4 regions of the Martelella soudanensis genome follow, and region 1 is predicted to be linked to each of the others. Evidence: predicted binding sites of a transcription regulator. Region 1 holds the regulator's gene; each other region holds the start of a gene.

The links. The regulator PhoB, encoded in region 1, activates phosphate uptake and scavenging genes when phosphate is short. The targets are predictions, from matches to a motif close to TGTCATNNANCTGTCAT.
Region 2: a site for PhoB is predicted at 2,383-2,399, ahead of HQ843_RS01430 (alkaline phosphatase). Genes of this name have one in related genera too.
Region 3: a site for PhoB is predicted at 2,334-2,350, ahead of HQ843_RS10565 (DUF2794 domain-containing protein). Genes of this name have one in related genera too.
Region 4: a site for PhoB is predicted at 1,081-1,097, ahead of phnD (phosphate/phosphite/phosphonate ABC transporter substrate-binding protein). Genes of this name have one in related genera too.

What each region holds. Positions count from the first base shown of each region.
Region 1 is NZ_CP054861.1:1,372,317-1,376,976, reverse strand. It holds gene pstB (phosphate ABC transporter ATP-binding protein PstB) at 1-382, shown strand, start outside; gene phoU (phosphate signaling complex protein PhoU) at 497-1,216, shown strand; gene phoB (phosphate regulon transcriptional regulator PhoB) at 1,239-1,922, shown strand; gene HQ843_RS06640 (orotate phosphoribosyltransferase) at 2,307-3,002, shown strand; gene HQ843_RS06635 (carbohydrate kinase family protein) at 3,042-3,968, shown strand; gene HQ843_RS06630 (M3 family metallopeptidase) at 4,005-4,660, opposite strand, start outside.
Region 2 is NZ_CP054861.1:297,446-302,105, forward strand. It holds gene clpB (ATP-dependent chaperone ClpB) at 1-63, opposite strand, end outside; gene HQ843_RS01415 (ribonuclease D) at 517-1,134, opposite strand; gene HQ843_RS01420 (hypothetical protein) at 1,354-1,716, shown strand; gene HQ843_RS01425 (DedA family protein) at 1,709-2,359, shown strand; gene HQ843_RS01430 (alkaline phosphatase) at 2,460-4,220, shown strand; gene HQ843_RS01435 (hypothetical protein) at 4,521-4,660, shown strand, end outside.
Region 3 is NZ_CP054861.1:2,203,916-2,208,575, reverse strand. It holds gene HQ843_RS10575 (S41 family peptidase) at 1-408, shown strand, start outside; one part of gene HQ843_RS10570 (IS5 family transposase) at 631-961, shown strand; one part of gene HQ843_RS10570 (IS5 family transposase) at 961-1,382, shown strand; gene HQ843_RS10565 (DUF2794 domain-containing protein) at 1,918-2,313, opposite strand; gene HQ843_RS10560 (GNAT family N-acetyltransferase) at 2,563-3,711, shown strand; gene HQ843_RS10555 (hypothetical protein) at 3,836-4,411, opposite strand; gene trhO (oxygen-dependent tRNA uridine(34) hydroxylase TrhO) at 4,560-4,660, opposite strand, start outside.
Region 4 is NZ_CP054861.1:168,963-173,622, reverse strand. It holds gene HQ843_RS00865 (PstS family phosphate ABC transporter substrate-binding protein) at 1-63, opposite strand, end outside; gene HQ843_RS00860 (arsenate reductase ArsC) at 430-960, shown strand; gene phnD (phosphate/phosphite/phosphonate ABC transporter substrate-binding protein) at 1,154-2,101, shown strand; gene phnC (phosphonate ABC transporter ATP-binding protein) at 2,166-2,987, shown strand; gene phnE (phosphonate ABC transporter, permease protein PhnE) at 2,984-3,796, shown strand; gene phnE (phosphonate ABC transporter, permease protein PhnE) at 3,793-4,602, shown strand.

The sequences.
Region 1 (4,660 bases):
AACCAGCCTGCAGAAGGCCGGCCTGTTCAACGAGGTCAAGGACCGCCTGCAGGAGCCCGGCACCAGCCTTTCGGGCGGCCAGCAGCAGCGGCTCTGTATCGCGCGCGCGATCGCCGTCAGCCCCGAGGTGATCCTGATGGACGAGCCGTGCTCGGCGCTCGACCCGATCGCGACCGCCCGCGTGGAAGAACTGATCAGCGAGCTGAAACAGAACTACACCATCGTGATGGTGACCCATTCGATGCAGCAGGCCGCCCGCGTTTCAGAGCGCACGGCCATGTTCCATCTCGGCTACATGGTCGAGGAGGACGACACCGACACGATTTTCACCAATCCCACCGACAGCCGCACCCAGGATTATATCATGGGCCGGTTCGGTTAGAGCGCGTCCAGGAAAAGTGGACACCGGTTTTCCGTCCGGACGCGCGGTAAAACAAGAGGTTAGAGCGTGTTCGCGATTCAACGAAACGCGGACAGGCTCTCAGGAGAAACAGAGATGGCACACTCGCATATCATATCGGCGTTCGACGACGAGCTGAAATACCTCCAGCGCCGGATTTCCGAAATGGGCGGCATGGCGGAGGAAATGGTCTCGCAATCCGTCGTGGCGCTGGTCAACACCGATACCGAGCTCGCCGAAAAGGTGATTGCCGAGGATCTGGCGCTTGACGAGGCCGAACGCGAGGTCGGCGAAAAGGCGATCGTCACCATCGCCAGACGCCAGCCGGTGGCAACGGACCTGCGCGAAATCATGGGCGCGATCCGGATCGCAGCCGATCTCGAGCGCGTCGGCGACATGGCCAAGAACACCGCCAAGCGGGTGATCTCGGTGCAGGGCACCGGCGTGCCGCGCAAGCTCGCCCACGGCATCGAGCACCTGTCGGAACTGGCGCTGTTGCAGCTCAAGGAAGTGCTCGACGCCTACACCTCGCGCCAGGCCGACAAGGCCAATTCGATCCGCGAGCGCGACGAGGAGATCGACGCGATCTACACCTCGCTGTTCCGCGAGCTTTTGACCTACATGATGGAAGATCCGCGCAACATCACCACCTGCACGCATCTTCTGTTCTGCGCCAAGAATATCGAGCGCATCGGCGACCATGCGACCAACATCGCCGAGATGATCTACTACATCGCCACCGGCTCGCAGCCGCAGGGAGAACGCCCGAAGGACGACATGTCGCCCTCGGTCGGCTCCGGCGAGAGCAAGTCCTGAAACCATTTGACAGAGGCACGAGATGGTTCCGAAGATCGCAGTTGTCGAAGATGAAGAAGCGCTGAGCGTCCTGCTGCGCTACAACCTCGAATCCGAAGGCTACGAGGTCGAGACGATCTCGCGCGGCGACGAGGCCGAGATCAGGCTGCAGGAGCGGGTGCCGGACCTTCTGCTGCTCGACTGGATGCTGCCCGGCGTTTCCGGCATCGAGCTTTGCCGGCGCCTGCGCATGCGGCCCGAGACCGAGCGGTTGCCGATCATCATGCTGACGGCGCGCGGCGAGGAGAGCGAGCGGGTGCGCGGCCTTGCGATCGGCGCCGACGACTATGTCGTCAAGCCGTTCTCGACCCCGGAGCTGATGGCCCGGGTCAGGGCGATCCTGCGCCGGGCCCGGCCGGAAGTGCTGTCCAGCGTGCTCAAATGCGGCGATATCGAGCTGGACCGCGAGACCCACCGCGTCCACCGCAAGGCCAAGGAAGTGCGGCTCGGGCCGACCGAGTTCCGGCTTCTGGAATTCCTGATGACCTCGCCGGGCCGGGTATTTTCCCGCTCCCAGCTTCTCGACGGCGTCTGGGGCCACGACATCTATGTCGACGAGCGCACCGTCGACGTCCATGTCGGCCGTCTCAGAAAGGCGCTCAACTTCTCGCAGATGCCGGACGTGATCCGCACCGTGCGCGGCGCGGGCTATTCGATGGAAGTGTGAGGGGCCTCTCAGTCGTCCCCTTCTCCCCTTGGGGAGAAGGTGGCCGTAGGCCGGATGAGGGCAAGCTGCATCACCGTGGTTGAAACGCTCGCGGCACTGGTTTTCACCCCCTGTCCGGCCACGGAAAGTTGCAAGACCCTCCCCTCACCGGGCGCATTCGCGCCACCCTCTCCCCTGCGGGGCGAGGGGGTGGAAGACTGCGATGCCGATGCGCTTCATCGGCGCCTCGCCTTCGGAAATTCCGTTAATACCGCCCACCGTCATTGCGATACCTCATCGTTTCTTTATCCTCAGACCACCAAAGCACTGTCCTTTCCTGCACCAGCGATTGATTTTTCCCTCCGAACAGGGCACGGACAGAACCGTCAGACGAAAGGGATGATGATGACGAGCGCGAGTTTTACCGAGCCGGTGGTGATGGCCGATCTGATGGCCCGCATGCTGTGGGAGATCGAGGCGGTGCATTTTTCCCCCGATGAGCCCTACAAGCTTTCCTCCGGTCTGGTGAGCCCGGTCTATATCGACTGCCGTCGGCTGATTTCCTTTCCCCGAATCCGCTCCACCCTGATGGATTTCGCCGCCGCAAAGATCATGAGCGAGGCCGGCTTCGAACAGTTCGACTGCGTGGCCGGCGGCGAGACCGCGGGCATTCCCTTTGCCGCCTTCCTCGCCGACCGTCTCGACCTGCCGATGATCTATTGCCGCAAGAAGCCGAAGGGCTACGGCAAGAACGCCCAGATCGAGGGCCATATGAACGAGGGCGCGAGGGTGCTGGTGATCGAGGACCTGACCACGGCGGGCGGCTCGATGTTCAACTTCATCAATGCGATCCGCGATGCCGGCGGTATCGTGAAGCATGGCATGGCACTGTTCTACTACGATATTTTCACCGAAGCCGGGAAACGATTCGAGAGTGGCGGCGTTGACCTCCATTACATCGCGACCTGGCGGAACGTGCTGGCGGTGGCGCGCGAGAAAAAGCGGTTCGATGCGAAAACGCTCGATTCCGTCGCCGATTTCCTCGATCGGCCGATGGCCTGGTCAAAGGCGCGCGGCGGCGTTGACGTGTTGCCCGTCTGACCCGGCCCGGACGCGAAAAGAACAAATTGGGAGAAGACCATGATCCTGTGCTGCGGCGAAGCCCTTATCGACATGCTGCCCCGTGAGACCACCGGCGGCGAGCCGGCGTTCTCGCCCTATGCCGGCGGCGCGGTCTGCAACACGGCGGTGGCCCTTGCCCGGCTCGGCCGGCCGACCGGCTTCTTCTCCGGCCTTTCATCGGACCTGATGGGCGATATCATTCGTGACAAGCTCGACGCCTCGAAGGTCGACCATTCCTATGTCGCAACCTCCGACCGGCCGACCACGCTCGCCTTCGTCAAGCTGGTGAACGGCTCGGCAAGCTACGCCTTCTACGACGAGAACACCGCCGGCCGGATGATCACCGAGGACGACCTGCCGGTGATCGGCGATGATTGCAGCGCGATGCATTTCGGCGCGATCAGCCTGATCCCGGAGCCCTGCGGGTCGACCTATGAGGCGCTGCTGATGCGCGAGGCGGAAAAGCGCGTAATCTCGCTCGACCCGAATATCCGCCCAAGCTTCATCACCGACGCCGAAAAGCATCGCGCCCGGATCGAGCGGATGGCGGCGAAATCCGACATTCTGAAATTCTCCGACGAGGACCTCGACTGGTTCGGACTGGACGGCTCGCTCGACGACAAGGCGCGCCGCTGGATCGCGGCCGGCGCCAGTCTTGTCGTCATCACCCGCGGCAGTGACAGCGCGATCGGTTACACGGCCACGGAAAAGGTCGAAGTCCCCAGCGAAAAGGTCGAGGTGGTCGACACCGTCGGCGCCGGCGACACTTTCGACGCCGGCATCCTCGCCTCGCTCGATCTCGCCGGCCTCCTGACCAAGGACAAGGTGAAGTCGCTTTCAGCCGACGCCATCCGCGATGCGCTGGCGCTCGGCGCAAAAGCCGCCGCCGTCACCGTATCCCGCGCCGGCGCCAACCCGCCCTTCGCGCACGAAATCGGGCTGTGAGCCGGCGCGCGGGTCACGCCTGACCCGTGCCTAGACCTACACCAGCCCCCTGCCCTTCAGCATTGCCGCCGGGCCCGGCATGCGGCCGCGAAACGCCTGATAGGCCGCCTCGGGGGCAACCGAGCCGCCCTTTGTCAGGATTTCCGTCTTGAGCCGGCTGGCGGTCGTCTGATCGAAGACATCGCCCGCTTCCACGAAGGCCTCGAAGGCGTCGGCGTCGAGCACTTCGGACCACATGTAGGAATAATATCCTGCGGAATAGCCATCGCCCGAGAAGATATGCAGGAAATGCGGGATCGCATGGCGCATCGCGATCGCCTTCGGCATCCCGATCGCATTGAGCACGCCGTCCTGAAACGCCACCGGATCGGCCGGCGGGTGTTCCGCGGTATGAAGACGCATGTCGACGATCGCGCAGGCGGTATATTCGACGGTGGCATGGGCCTGACCGAAGGTCGCGGCGGCAAACACCTTTTCCATCAGCGCATCCGGCATCGCCTCGCCGGTTTCCGCGTGCAGCGCATAGGTCTTCAGCACTTCGGGCGTGGTCAGCCAGTGTTCATTGAGCTGGGAGGGCAGTTCCACGAAATCGCGATCGACGCCGGTGCCCGAGACCGAGGGATAGGTGACATCCGACAGCATGCCGTGCAGCGCATGACCGAATTCGTGGAACAGCGTGCGGGCGTCGTCCA
Region 2 (4,660 bases), 1.1 Mb from region 1:
CGCATAGGTCTGCGCGGACTGCAGAAAGCCGCGAACCCGTTCGGAATATTTTTCGATGTTCATGTTTCATGCCTCCATTCCTCACCCTGCCCTTTATAAAGCGACCGAGCGATGATTCAGGTCAAACCCCCTCTGTTGAGGCGAGCTGATGACGGCGGCGTTTGCAGCCGCCATGAAGCAGATATGGTGCGGATTTCCGGGGTTTAAAGAGGCCGTGAAACAAATTCGTTGCAGATATGCAACAGGGGTGAAAGCCTCCAGAATCTCGTCTTTCTCCAAGCAGTTCCCCCTCACCGACGTCATCCTCGGCCTTGTGCCGAGGATCTAAGCACCTCTCCATGCGACTGGGGTCTCGGTGGCCGCTTTTCGTGGTGAACTTGCCCACCCGAACGCCAGCGCTGCTCGCGACCGGCGTGGATAGATCCTCGGGTCAAGCCCGAGGATGACGCCGAGAGGAGGAGAAGCGGTCGCGACGTTCGAACGAATGCGGTCCTCGATGACTGACCGCGGCACTGCTCAGCTATGGGCGAAAATGTCGGTTTCTTCCCAGCCGAGAAGATCGAGCTTTGCCCGTGTCGGCAGAAATTCGAAACAGGCGCTCGCAAGCTCCATCCGGCCATCGCGGATCAGCCTCTCCATCAGCTTGTCGCGCAGGCGATGGAGGTAGAGAACGTCGGAGGCGGCGTATTGAAGCTGCGCCTCGGTCAGTTCCTCGGCCGCCCAGTCGGAGGATTGCTGCGCCTTGGAAACGTCGACATCGAGCATTTCCCTGAGATTGTCCTTGAGCCCGTGCCGGTCGGTATAGGTCCGGGTCAGGCGCGAGGCGATCTTGGTGCAGAATACATTGGCGGTGGTCACGCCGAAGGTGTGGTAGAGCACGGCGATATCGAACCGGCCGAAATGAAAGATCTTCTGGCGGTCCGGATCGGCCAGCATGGCGGTAAGGTTCGGCGCTTGCCGCTGCCCCGGCGCGATCTGGATCAGGTCGGCGCTGCCGTCGCCTGGCGAAATCTGCACCACGCAAAGCCGGTCGCGGCGCGGAATCAGGCCAAGCGTCTCGCTGTCGATCGCGATCGCGCCGGTATAGCGGCTCGCGTGTTCCGCCGGAATATCGTGTTTGTGCACGCGGATCATGTCGCGCTTCTCCATAGCCTGTCATTCTGTCACAAACCGGGTTCATAGCGGATCGGCCGGCGCGACGATACCCAAAAACGCGGACCTCGCCGAGAACCTCCCCCCTGCGGCTGCGCGCAGGGGTGTTGTGCAATCGCGGCCGAGCGGCTATCGCATGAAGCAAAGCCCGACAAAGGCGGAACTACTCCGCTTCCTTCAGCGTATCCGGAAAGGACGGCCATGAGTCTGAAAAATCCCGTCCGCGCATTTTGGCAACGCCACCGCGCGCTTTCCATTGCCTTTCTGGCGGCCCTGATTCTGACGCTGGCGTTCGCGCTCAAGACCGTGCTTGCGGTCTATTACTGGCACAACCCGGCCCATCGCCAATTGGAGCTGAAGGGCTGGATGACGCTCGGCCAGGTGGCGATGGTGCACGATATCCCCGTGCACGAACTCGCCGGGGCGCTCGGCCTCGATCCGGAAAACAGCCGCCGCCTGCCGCTCTGGCAGATCACAAGAGAGCGCGGCGAGACGCTGGAGGAGTTGGAAGACCAGATCGCCGAAGCCCTCGACGACCACGAACGGGCCGGCGACGATGAATGAACAGTTTCTGGCGCTGGTTCCGGTCTACGGCATCCCGGTCATGGCCCTTATCGTGTTTCTGGGCTGCCTCGGCATACCGATGCCCGCCGCCGTGATCATGCTGTTTGGCGGCTCTCTCGCAGCCTCTGGCGATCTGCCGATGCTGCCGGCCATCGCCGCCTGTTTCGCCGCCGCAAGCACCTCCGACCAGATCGGCTACTGGGTCGGGCGCAAGGGCGGAGCGAAATATGTGGAGCGGTTCGCCGCGCGCGGCCCCAAACGCCAGCGTCTGGTTGACCGTGCACAGGACTATCTGGAACGGCGCGGCGTTCTCGCCATCTTCTTCACGCGCTGGCTGCTGGCCCAGTTCGGCCCCTATATCAACCCGGTCGCGGGCGCTGCCGGCATGCGCTGGCGCGCCTTTTCGGCCGCATCCGTCTGTGGCCAGATAATCTGGGTGTCGACCTATAGCCTTCTCGGCTTCATGTTCTCCCGCAACATCATCGCCGTCGCCCACGTCGCGGGCAATGCCACCGGCTTCCTCGCCGCCGGCGTCATTTCGCTCGCCCTGTTCTGGTACATCACCCGCGTCCTGCACTTTTCGATCAAGCGGCGCAGGCGCAGGCGCTACCTGAAGCCGCGCGGCCGGCGCGGCCAGCCCTGAGCGTCATCAAACCGCAGCAAAAACGTCATTCGATTGTTATCCCGTGGGACTATCGCGGAACGGCACTAACCCTTCCCGACGCTCTTTCAAAGAGGTTCCCATGCGCGCACGTCTCGCAATTCTCGCCGCCGCCACCTGCCTTGCAGGTGCTGCCAATGCCGCAACCATCTATCCGCTCGATCGCGCCACCGTGCTTTCGTCCTCGCCCTTCGATTTCAAGGTCGAACTCGACGCGGTCTATGACGCCGGCGATGTCGACGTAACCGTCAACGGCAAGCCCTATGCCGACGTCTTCGGCCATGAGGCAGAATTCGTCGCCGACGAAAAGGGCAAGAATGACGAGAGCCTCGGCTCGGCGTTGATCCTGCGCGATCTGGCCATTGCCGATGCCGGTGATTACACCGTTTCCGTCAAGGCCGGCGATGCCGAGGAAAAGACCGTGACCTGGACGGTTTACGATACCGCCGAAACCCCGAAGGCCAAGAACGTGATCTTCTTCGTCGCCGACGGCCTGTCCATGGGTCACCGCACGGCTGCCCGGATCATGTCCAAGGGCATGACCGAGGGCAAGGCCGACGGCCGTCTCCATATGGACGACCTCGACAGCATGGCAACGATCGGCACCTCCTCGACCCATTCGGTCGCAACCGACAGCGCCAACACCATGTCGGCCTACATGACCGGCCACAAGACCCGCGTGAACGCGCTCGGCGTCTATGCCGACCGTACGCCGGACAGCCTGGACGACCCGAAGGTCGAAACCATTGCCGAGGCGCTGCGCCGCCAGACCGGCAAGGCGATCGGCGTTGTCTCCACCGCCGAAATCGAAGACGCCACGCCGGCCGCCGTCGTCGCCCATACCCGCCTTCGCGGCGACAAGGCCGCTATCGTCGGCATGTTCTATGACGTCAAGCCGGAAGTCGTTCTCGGCGGCGGTTCTGCCTACTTCCTGAAGTCCGATGTCGCCGGTTCCAAGCGCAAGGATGACAACGACTATATCGCCATGTTCGAAGAGGCCGGCTACACGGTCGTCACCTCCGCCGACGAACTGGCTTCCGCCGAGAAGCCGGAAGACGGCAAGCTGCTCGGCCTGTTCCACACCGCCAACATGGACTCGACGCTTGACCGCGAATTCCTGAAGAAGGGCAGCGTCGAGAAATTCCCGAACCAGCCCGGCCTCGTGGATATGACGAAAGCGGCGATCGACCAGCTTTCCAGGAATCCCGAGGGCTTCTTCCTGATGGTCGAGGCCGCCAATGTCGACAAGATGTCGCATCCGCTCGACTGGGACCGCGCCGCCATCGACATGATCGAGTTCGACCAGGCCATCGGCGCCGCCATGGAATGGATGAATTCCAACCCTGATACGCTGATCGTCGTCACCGGTGACCACACCCACGGCGTCTCGGTGATCGGCACGATCGACGACGACGTCGAAGCCGACGAAATGCGCAACAAGGTCATGACCTATGACGACGCCGGCTTCCCGAACTATACGGACGAAAACGGCGACGGTTACCCGGATCAGGTCGACGTCTCCCGCCGCCTGGCCATGTTTGCCAACAACTTCCCCGACTATTACGAGACCTTCCGCCCGAAGATGGATGGTCCGTTCGAGCCGGCCGTGAAGAACGAAGAGGGCCGCTACGTCGCCAACGAGGCCTACAAGGATGTCCCCGGCGCCGTTCTGCGCACCGGCAACCTGCCCTATGATGCCTCGACCGGCGTTCACGCCGTCGATGACGTTCTCCTTCAGGCGTCCGGCCCCGGCGCCGAAGGCTTCAAGGGCTATATGGAACAGTCCGACGTCTACGGCGTACTGGCCGACGCTTTCGCTCTCGGCACCAGCCAGAAGCAGTAAGCTTCACGTTCGATACGGGACCGGGCGGGCTTCGCCCGGTCCTCGGACTGCTGACAAACCATGTTGCAGACAGTTTGAGTTTGCCTACCCCTCTGTCCGTCACCCCGGACCTGATCCGGGGTCCAGGGCGATGGAACGCCATACGCGCAAAGGGCCACCTGTTGATAGCCCTCGAAATTTGGCCCTGGATGCCGGGTCAAGCCCGGCATGACGGAAGTATCTGTCAAGGCCTTCGTCAACAAACTGGGAACCGGGCGGGCTTTGCCCGGTTCCGACCTCACGAACCATGAGATGAGAACCATGACTGCTCGTCCGCCCCTTTCCCGCCGCAGCCTGCTTGCCGCATTCGGCACGCTCGGCGTCGGCCTTGCCTGCCGTCCGGCCCTTGCCGCCACCGGTGAACTGACTTTCGACCAGCTCTACGGCTCCTTCAGCCCGCT
Region 3 (4,660 bases), 830 kb from region 1:
AAGGGCTCGGTCCAGACCATCGTACCGCTCGGCGGCGAAGGCTCGCTCCGGCTGACGACGGCGCTCTACTACACCCCGTCCGGCACCTCGATCCAGGGCACCGGCATCAGCCCCGACATCATCGTCGAACAGGTGTTGCCGGAGGACCTCGAAGGCCTGATCCGCCCTGAAGGCGAATCCGCGCTTCGCGGTCATATCCAGGGCGACAAGGAAACCGAAGAGGGCTCCGGCTCGGTTGCCTATGTACCGCGCGAAACCGAGGACGATGTGCAGCTGAAATACGCGATCGACCTTCTGGAAGGCAAGATCACCAACGCGGCCTTCCCGGCCGATCCGGAAAAGGCGGTCAAGGAGCTGCAGGCCGCCAAGACACCGGAGCCCGAGAAGGCAATGGAAGACGCCCACTGAGGACGTCGCCGGAGAAATATAACGTCAGGCAGGGTTCTGCCTGACGTTGTCAAATACGTCGCTCAACATTAGAGCGTCGGGCGAAAAAGTGGAATCCGGTTTTTCGTTAACCCGACGCGCAAAAATAGAGAATCTAGAGCGTCGGGCGATGCCAACTAATCGCCCGACGCTCTAGGGTCTGTGGGGATTCACAAATCAGCGCGAATGTGATTCACGCTTTGGATGGATCGTTTTGTACTGACAGATGCCCAATGGGCGAAGATAGAGCCGCATTGTCTGGGGAAGCCTCTGGATCCCGGTCGCAGCGGAAGAAACAACCGGCTGTTCATTGAGGCTGTGCTTTGGATTGTGCGCACGGGCAGCCCATGGCGTGACCTGCCCGCTGCGTTTGGCAACTGGAGCACGGCATTCCGCCGGTTTCGCGACTGGCGTGAAGCCGACATTTTCAAACGCATATTCGATGCCCTCTCTGATGAACCGGACATGGAATACGCCATGGTGGATGCCACCATCGTCAAGGTCCACCGACACGGTCAGGGCGCAAAAGGGGGACTCAGAGCCAGGCCATTGGTCGCTCAAAAGGTGGGATGACAACCAAAATCCTGGCACTGACCGATGCTTTAGGCAATCTGGTCCGGTTCGAATTGCTGCCGGGCCATCGCTTCGACACGGTCGGCGTCGCGCCGCTCATCGATGGCATCGAGTTCGGTGCGCTACTCGCCGACAAGGCTTTCGATAGCAACAACATTGTAGCCGATCTCAACGAGCGCGGCGCGAAAATAGTAATCTCGCAACATCCGCGTCGATCAGTGCCTCTCCAAATCGACACTGAGATTTACAAATGGCGACACCTGATCGAAAACTTCTTCTGCAAACTCAAAGAGTTCAAGCGCATCGCTATGAGAGCCTGTAAAACGGACCAGAGCTTTGAGGCCATGATCTATCTGGCAGCGGCTGTGATCAACTCACGATGAATCCCCACAGACCCTAGTTCGCGCATGAAGGGGCCGAAACCCGTCCCAGCCCGACATGTCGACAAACCTCACGCGTGAGCGCGGCAACGCCTACCTCTCCGCCGTCACCCCGGCCTTGAGCCGGGGTCCAGGGCGAAGAACGAGACAACGCCGTGATTGCTTGCTGTCTGCTGACAAAGCCTGCCTCCCTCTCCGCCGTCATGCTCGGGCCTGTCCCGAGCATCTAAGCACGCATCTACTCGACAGGCGTCTCGGACGAAAAGTCAGTTCAAATACAATCCCTTACGGGCCTTACGAAACGCCAACGCCGCTCGTGCGGGACCGTGGTTAGATCCTCGGCACAAGGCCGAGGATGACGTCCGTAAAAAGGATAGCTTTGTCAGCAGTCTGGGTCATTGAGAATGACTGTTGGTATTAAATCCTCGGGACAAGCCCAAGGATGACGCCCGTAAAAGGGGGCTGGTTTGTCAACAAACTGGGCCTTTCGTTCGCTCTCCCGCCGAAGACGCTGCGCTCGCGGCCCGGCGCGACGGAACTACTTCTCGACCAGCTTGAGGTTACGGTCGAACACCTTCAGCACCTGCTTCAGATCATGCCCGCGCTTGAGCACCATACCGGCGGTGTTGGTGACCGAGAAGGCGCCCTGTCTGGCGGCGAGTTTCGGGTTTTTCTCGATCCGGTAGAGCGGCAGTTCGCCGGCGCGCTTGAATACCGAGAACACCGCCCTGTCCTTCATGTGGTCCAGCGCATAATCGCGCCATTCACCCTCGCCGACCATGCGGCCGTAGATCCAGAGGATTGCATCCAGCTCGCGCCGGTGGAAGGTGACCGGCAGGGGCTCGGCCTTCCGGCCGGAGCGATATTGGGTCAGGTCCACCACATTGGCGTTGACAGCGGCCCGGCCGCGTTGCGTTTCCGGCTTCTCAGCCATGGCGTCTCCGCTTCGCAAACATGACACTTGCAAGACAGTCTGCCCGTATCGGCCAAAATTGCAAGGCCGGTTTCGGCCACCCCGGCCAACGCCCCGCAGCCAACGCTTTGTTAACTGAAACCGGTTATCCCTTGTTAAGTGTGTTTGTAAGAGTTCAGTATCCATGCGTTCAGGTCCCCCAGAGCTGCCCGTCTTGCCGGACATGCCGCGCGCATTGCGCGGTGGCGCCCGGGCAAAGAGGGCGCGGCCATGAGCATCATTCGCAAGGACCTCGGCCAGCGTCCGCCCGCCCGCCTCAAATCCAAACTCTCCGTCGTACAGCCCGGCAAGGCGGTACCCGATATCCGCCTCGAGGTCAGAAGCGGCGGCGAATTCTCGCTTTACTCGCAAGCGCCCGACCATATGGAAACGGCGATGGAGCGGCTGGCGGATACCGCGATCGAGAACAATATCTTCCAGACCCCGGCTTTCCTGCTGCCGGCGCTCGGCGAGCGCCACTCGCTGCTGCGGGTGGCGCTGATGGAAGATGGCGCAAGCGATGACAGCCTTACCGCGCTGATGACCTTTTCGGTGCGCGGCAATGGCTCGCATCTTCTGGCCCACGCGATCGGCGATATCGGCTATCATGCGCCGCTTGTGTCGCGCCATCGGCCGATGGCAACGCTCGATCAGCTTTTCGAGGCGCTGGCCGGCGCGCTCGTCAACCTGCCGGGCATTGCCGTGTTTCCACACCTGCTCGCCGATGGCGCGTTCATGCGCTTTGCCCGCGCGGTGGCCGCCGCCCGGGGTCTCGCCTTCCGCGTCACCCATGCCCGCCGCAGGCGCGCGCTGTCGGGGCCGATCGATCCCAACCCCGCGCTGACATCCGCCGAGCGCGAAGCCTGGCAGGCCAATCTTTCAAAGTGGGAAGCGCTGAAGGCGCGCGGCAGGATCGGCTATCATGTCGCCCGCAATCCGTCCGAAACGGCGTTGATGCTGGAAGAGCTCGCAGCGCTTGCGACCACGGTCGCCGAAGACCGGTCCCGGTTTTCAGCGCTGCTGCCAACGGCGAGGAAGCTTACCCGCAACGACCAGCTCAGGATCCATGCGCTCTATCTCGACGGCGAGATGATTGCGGCAGCGATCCAGCCCGTTACCGGCGGCGAGGCCTGGATCTGGCAGGTGTTCGTGCGGCCAGACATGGAAAAGGAAGCGGTCGACGAGCAGTTGATCATGCGTCTGACGGAATGGAACACCCGCGACGCCAATATCGCGGTTACCCGCGCCGCTCCCGGCGTCGGACCGTATCTCGCCGAACGCTTCTGGCCGGTCGAGGAAGGCTATGCCACGCTGATGGTGGCGATCCGCCCCGGCATGGAACGCGCCATCGACGCGCTGGCCCGCGACCGCCGCGACTGAGACTTTCAGAGCATTTCGCAGTCAGGTGGAATCACCTGACGTCCGCGAAAATGCGTCAAAAATGGATAGAGCATTTCCGGTGATCCCGTTGTCACCGGAAATGCTCTAGCAGAAATCCGACGCCTCAGCTGCATCTTTTCAGGCGCGAGTCTTCCGGCCGGTTCATCAGTTCGAAAATGTCGATATCAGACAGCAGCGGATGGAATTCCTCGTCGGAATCCGCCCTGATCAGCACATCGAGCGGCACGACAGGCGCCACCAGCGGACCGTTCCAGCAGGTGGAATCGAGATCGACCTCGAAGCCCGGCTTGGAGCCGGCGGCATTGCGGGCGACCGCCATCTGTTCCTGCTGGTCGCGCAGGCGCAGCGCATCGGCGGGCGAAAGCCTGAGCAGCGTCAACACCTGTCCCGGCTTGCGGAATTCGGCAACGGCGGCGGCGGCGCTTTCCGGCTCGGCATTCACCAGCATGTAATCCTGGCTGATATCGCCGCCAGCGCCGCGCTGATAGACAGTCAGCTCGATCTCGCCTTTCGGCAACCGGAATTCCTCCGGCGCCAGAACCGCGATCCGGAGCGATGCCGGATTGGCGGCGATCGGCGTGGGGATCGGATCGGACGCCCCCGGCAGGAACGAGAATGTCGAACAGGCCGAAAGCAGCGCCGCTGCCGAAATGACCAGTGATTTTGCCAGAAAACGCATGATGCCGACCGTCTTGCTTGATTGTTGACGCTTTACCTACCTGATCATGATTAAGGGCGGGTAAAGTCGAGTGCAGAACAGAACCCGGCGCATGTGTTCCCAGACCCGTCCGCACGGAAAACCGGTCTCCGCTTTTCCTGGACGCGCGCTATGCGCCGAGATGGCGCTCGCCGCGGGCTTTCGCCAGCGCGATCTGGTGCTGGCGTTCGCGGAAACGGACGCGGTCGGCGTCCGAATAGCTGTCGGCGC
Region 4 (4,660 bases), 1.2 Mb from region 1:
TGCGGCCTGATAGGCGAGCAGTGAGGCTGCGGTGAGAACGGTGACTGAAAGTATCTTTTTCATTGGAATAATCTCTCCTGGCTGGATCTGGTGTCGAATCCATTCGGGTTTCAACGGGTGGTCCCCGGAGGACGGTAAAACACAGTCTTGTTACAGTTTCATGAAATTGCAACATAGATGGTTTATTGCGACTTGCAGCGGCTCGTTCGGGTGTCGCGAAGATCCAGTGCAATCGGCATTCGGGTGAAACAGGAGGTTTCAGCCAGTCCGGAGCCAAAGCGACGGCGTAATCGATTTGCCGATCCGCCTTGCCGACCCGCCTTGCCGGCATGGCTTTGCGCGGGTCGGCGTCCGGTCACAGTCACGACGCTACTGGCAAACGGCGCTTCCGCGCATTTTCCACACCGACATGAAAATGAGAGTTCGGCCATGACAAGCAATCAGAACTTCAACATTCTCTTTCTCTGCACCGGAAACTCGGCGCGGTCGATCATGGCTGAAGCCATTCTCAACACGGAGGGCAGAGGTCGCTTTCAGGCCTTTTCGGCAGGTAGCCGACCGAAAGGCGCTGTTCATCCGCTCGCGCTCAAGGTGCTGACGGCGCAGGACTACCCGATTGAGGGGCTCCACTCGAAGAGCTGGGATGCCTTTTCGGGCCCCGATGCGCCCCGGTTCGACTTCATATTCACGCTCTGTGACAGCGCGGCGGGAGAGGCCTGCCCGATAGCGCGCGGGGCCGCAAAGCGGGCGCATTGGGGGATTGAAGACCCCGCCGCTGTCGAGGGGACGGATGCGCAAAAGGAACTGGCCTTTGTGCAAACGGCACAATTCCTCAAAAGCCGGATCAAGGCGTTTCTGAGCCTTCCGGTGGAGACAATCGAAAAAATGGCGCTGGAAAGCAGGCTGAACCAGATCGGCCGTATGGAAGGCGCAACGGACCTCGCGGCAAAGAGCGAGTGAATGCCGAATGAGACATTTCCGGTTCAAGGCCTTTGCAGCGGTATCGGCGCGGGGTCACCGCAGCTTTGCTAGTCGGGAATTTCATTATCATTGACCTGAAAACGGCCACCGGGGCCGCAGCGTTGTATAGCTGTAATAAAACGCTGCTAAGCCCGGCCGAAATGATATCCAAACAATGATCGGAGATAATAAAATGCGTCGTGCTCTTCTTGCAGCAGCCGCTCTGGTTGCTATGACAGTACCTGCTTTTGCAGATTTCACCCTGGACAGCCGCTACACGGATGCAGACGGCGACCTGATTGCCGATATCCCGTCCGATCCGGCTGAGCTTGTCGATCCTTCCGTGCTGATCTTCGCCTATACGCCGGTTGAAGACCCGGCTGTCTACGCCGAGGCATGGAAGGACTTTCTGACGCATATAGAAGAGGTTACCGGCAAGCGGGTCCAGTTCTTCCCGGTCGATTCCAACGCCGCCCAGATCGAAGCCATGCGTGCCGGCCGCCTCCATATCGCAGGCTTCAACACCGGCTCGAACCCACTGGCCGTGGCCTGCGCCGGTTTCCGTCCGTTCACCATGATGGCCGCCGAGGACGGTTCATTCGGCTACGAGATGGAAATCATCACCTATCCAGGCTCCGGCATTGCCGAAGTTGAAGACATCAAGGGCAAGGCCCTGGCGTTTTCGTCCGAGACCTCCAATTCAGGTTTCAAGGCCCCGTCGGCCATTCTGAAATCCGAATACGGCATGGAAGCCGGCACGGATTTCGAGGCCACTTTCTCCGGCAAACACGACAACACCATCCTCGGCGTGGCCAACAAGGACTATCCGGCCGGCGCCATCGCCAATTCGGTGCGCAAGCGCATGGTTGCCCGCGAGGTGATCACGGACGATCAGGTCGAGATCATCTACACCTCGCAGACCTTCCCCACCACCGGCTATGGCTTGGCGCACAATCTGACGCCCGAGCTTCAGGACAAGATCAAGGAAGCCTTCGCCTCCTTCGAATGGGAAGGGTCGACGCTGGAAGAGGAGTTCTCCAAGTCCGGCGAAGCACAGTTCATCCCGATCACCTTCAAGGACAACTGGGCCGTGATCCGCCAGATCGACGAGGCAAACGGCGTTTCCTACAATTGCCAGTAAGAACTGGTATCATCCTTTCGAACGGGCGGAGATCATCCGCCCGTTCCCTTGTTGTGGAGCCGTCATGCTCGAACTCAAATCGCTGACCAAAACCTACAAGACCGGCGACAAGGCCCTGAACGACGTCAGCCTCACCGTGCCGGAAGGTCAGGTTGTCGGACTGATCGGTCCCTCCGGCGCCGGAAAATCCACGCTGATCCGCTGCGTCAACCGCCTCGTCGAGCCGACCTCCGGTTCGGTTGCAATATCCGGCAAGTTGATCACAGGCCAGGGGCAGCGCGAATTGCGGGCCATGCGTCGCCGCATCGGCATGATTTTTCAGGAATATGCCCTGGTCGAACGGCTGACCGTCATGGAAAATGTTCTGTCCGGCCGGCTGGGCTATGTCGGGTTCTGGACCAGCTTCACCCGCCGCTACAGCGCGGACGATATCGGTCTTGCCTATCGGCTGCTGGATCGCGTCGGCCTGATGCACCAGGCCGACAAGCGCGCCGACGCGCTCTCCGGCGGCCAGCGGCAACGTGTCGGCATCGCCCGCGCGCTTGCCCAGGAACCCGAACTGCTGCTGGTCGATGAGCCGACGGCCAGCCTCGATCCCAAGACAAGCCGCCAGATCATGCGGCTTCTGATCGAAATCTGCGCCGAACGCAATCTTCCCGCCATTGTGAACATTCACGACGTGCCGCTGGCGCAGCAGTTCATGCAGCGCATTATCGGACTGCGTGCCGGCGAGGTGGTGTTTGACGGCCCCCCCGACGCGCTGAGCGAGACAGCGCTGACCGAGATTTACGGCGCGGAAGACTGGAACGCGATGCGCAAGGGCGCGCAGGAAGACGAGAGCGCCGAAGCCGAAGAGGCGGCCGTGCTTGCGAGGCTCGGCGCATGAGCAATTATCCGACGACTTATCCGACGACATGGAAGCGTCCGCCGCAGGTATTCACCCATCGCGGCTGGCGGATAGGGCTTCAGATCGGGTTTGCGGCCTGGTTCGTTCTCGCGCTTGCCACGCTCGACCCGAACTGGGCGCGGATCGTCGAAGGCTGGTCGCGGGGCGCGCGCTTTCTGGTCGGCTTTCTGCAACCCGATTTTACCAGCCGCTGGAGCGATATCTCAAAGGGGCTGATCGAGAGCCTGACAATGACGCTGACCTCGACGGTGGCCGGCGTCATCATCTCCGTGCCGGTCGGCATCGGCGCGGCGCGCAATGTCTCGCCCAAGATTGTCTATCTTGTCTGCCGTTCGATCATCGCCGTCAGCCGCTCGCTGCAGGAAATCATCATCGCGATCTTCTTTGTGGCGATGTTCGGCTTTGGCCCGTTTGCCGGGTTCCTGACGCTGAGCTTTGCCACGATCGGCTTTTTGTCGAAGCTTCTGGCGGAAGACATCGAGGATATCGACGAGGCGCAGGCGGAGGCGATCAGGGCAACCGGCGCTTCATGGATGCAGATGATCAACTACGCCATCCAGCCGCAGGTCATGCCGCGCCTCATCGGCTTGTCGCTCTATCGCCTCGACATCAATTTCCGCGAAAGCGCAGTGATCGGCATTGTCGGCGCGGGCGGCATCGGCGCGACCCTGAACACCGCCATCGACCGCTATGAATATGACAGCGCCGGCGCGATCATCCTGGTCATCATTCTCCTCGTCATGGCGGCGGAGTACGGTTCCAGCTATATCCGGAAGTTCCTGCAATGAGCGACGCCCCTTATCCCGCGGTCTGGCGCCGCCGCACATCCCGGCAATCGCTGATGATCTGGGCCGGCTGGTTTGGCCTCGTTGCGCTGACCGTCTGGTGCTGGCAGGTTATGACGCGCGACACGATCTGGGCTTTCGTGAGCGATGCGCCGAAGCAGGCCGCCGATATCGGCAGCCGGATGTGGCCGCCGCGCCTGTCTTACATGAACGAGCTCTGGGCGCCGCTCTGGGACACTTTGAACATGGCCACGCTCGGCACCATGCTGGGTGTCGTTCTTGCCGTTCCGGTCGCCTTTCTGGCGGCGCGCAACACCACGCCATCGGCCATGATCCTGCGGCCTGCGGCCCTGTTCGTCATCGTGGCCAGCCGTTCGATCAATTCGCTGATCTGGGCGCTTCTGCTGGTCGCCATCATGGGGCCGGGCCTCCTGCCCGGCGTCATAGCCATCGGCCTGCGCTCGGTCGGCTTCATCGGCAAGCTGCTCTATGAGGCGATTGAAGAGGTTGACGCGACGCAGGTCGAAGCCATTGCCGCGACCGGCGCCAGCCACGCCCAGATCCTGGACTATGCCATCGTTCCGCAGGTGCAGCCCGCCTTCTGGGGCATCACCGTGTTCCGCTGGGACATCAATATCCGCGAAAGCGCGATCCTCGGCCTTGTCGGCGCCGGCGGTCTCGGTCTGAAACTGCAGTCATCGCTCAATGTGCTGGCCTGGCCGCAGGTCACGATGATTCTCGTCGTCATTCTCGCAACCGTCATTGTGTCGGAATGGGTATCGGCAAGGGTGCGACAGGCGATTATCTAGATGTGGACTGTCAGGAGGTTGTCCGCTCGGAGCGGCGAAGGAATGGCCGGAGCATCGC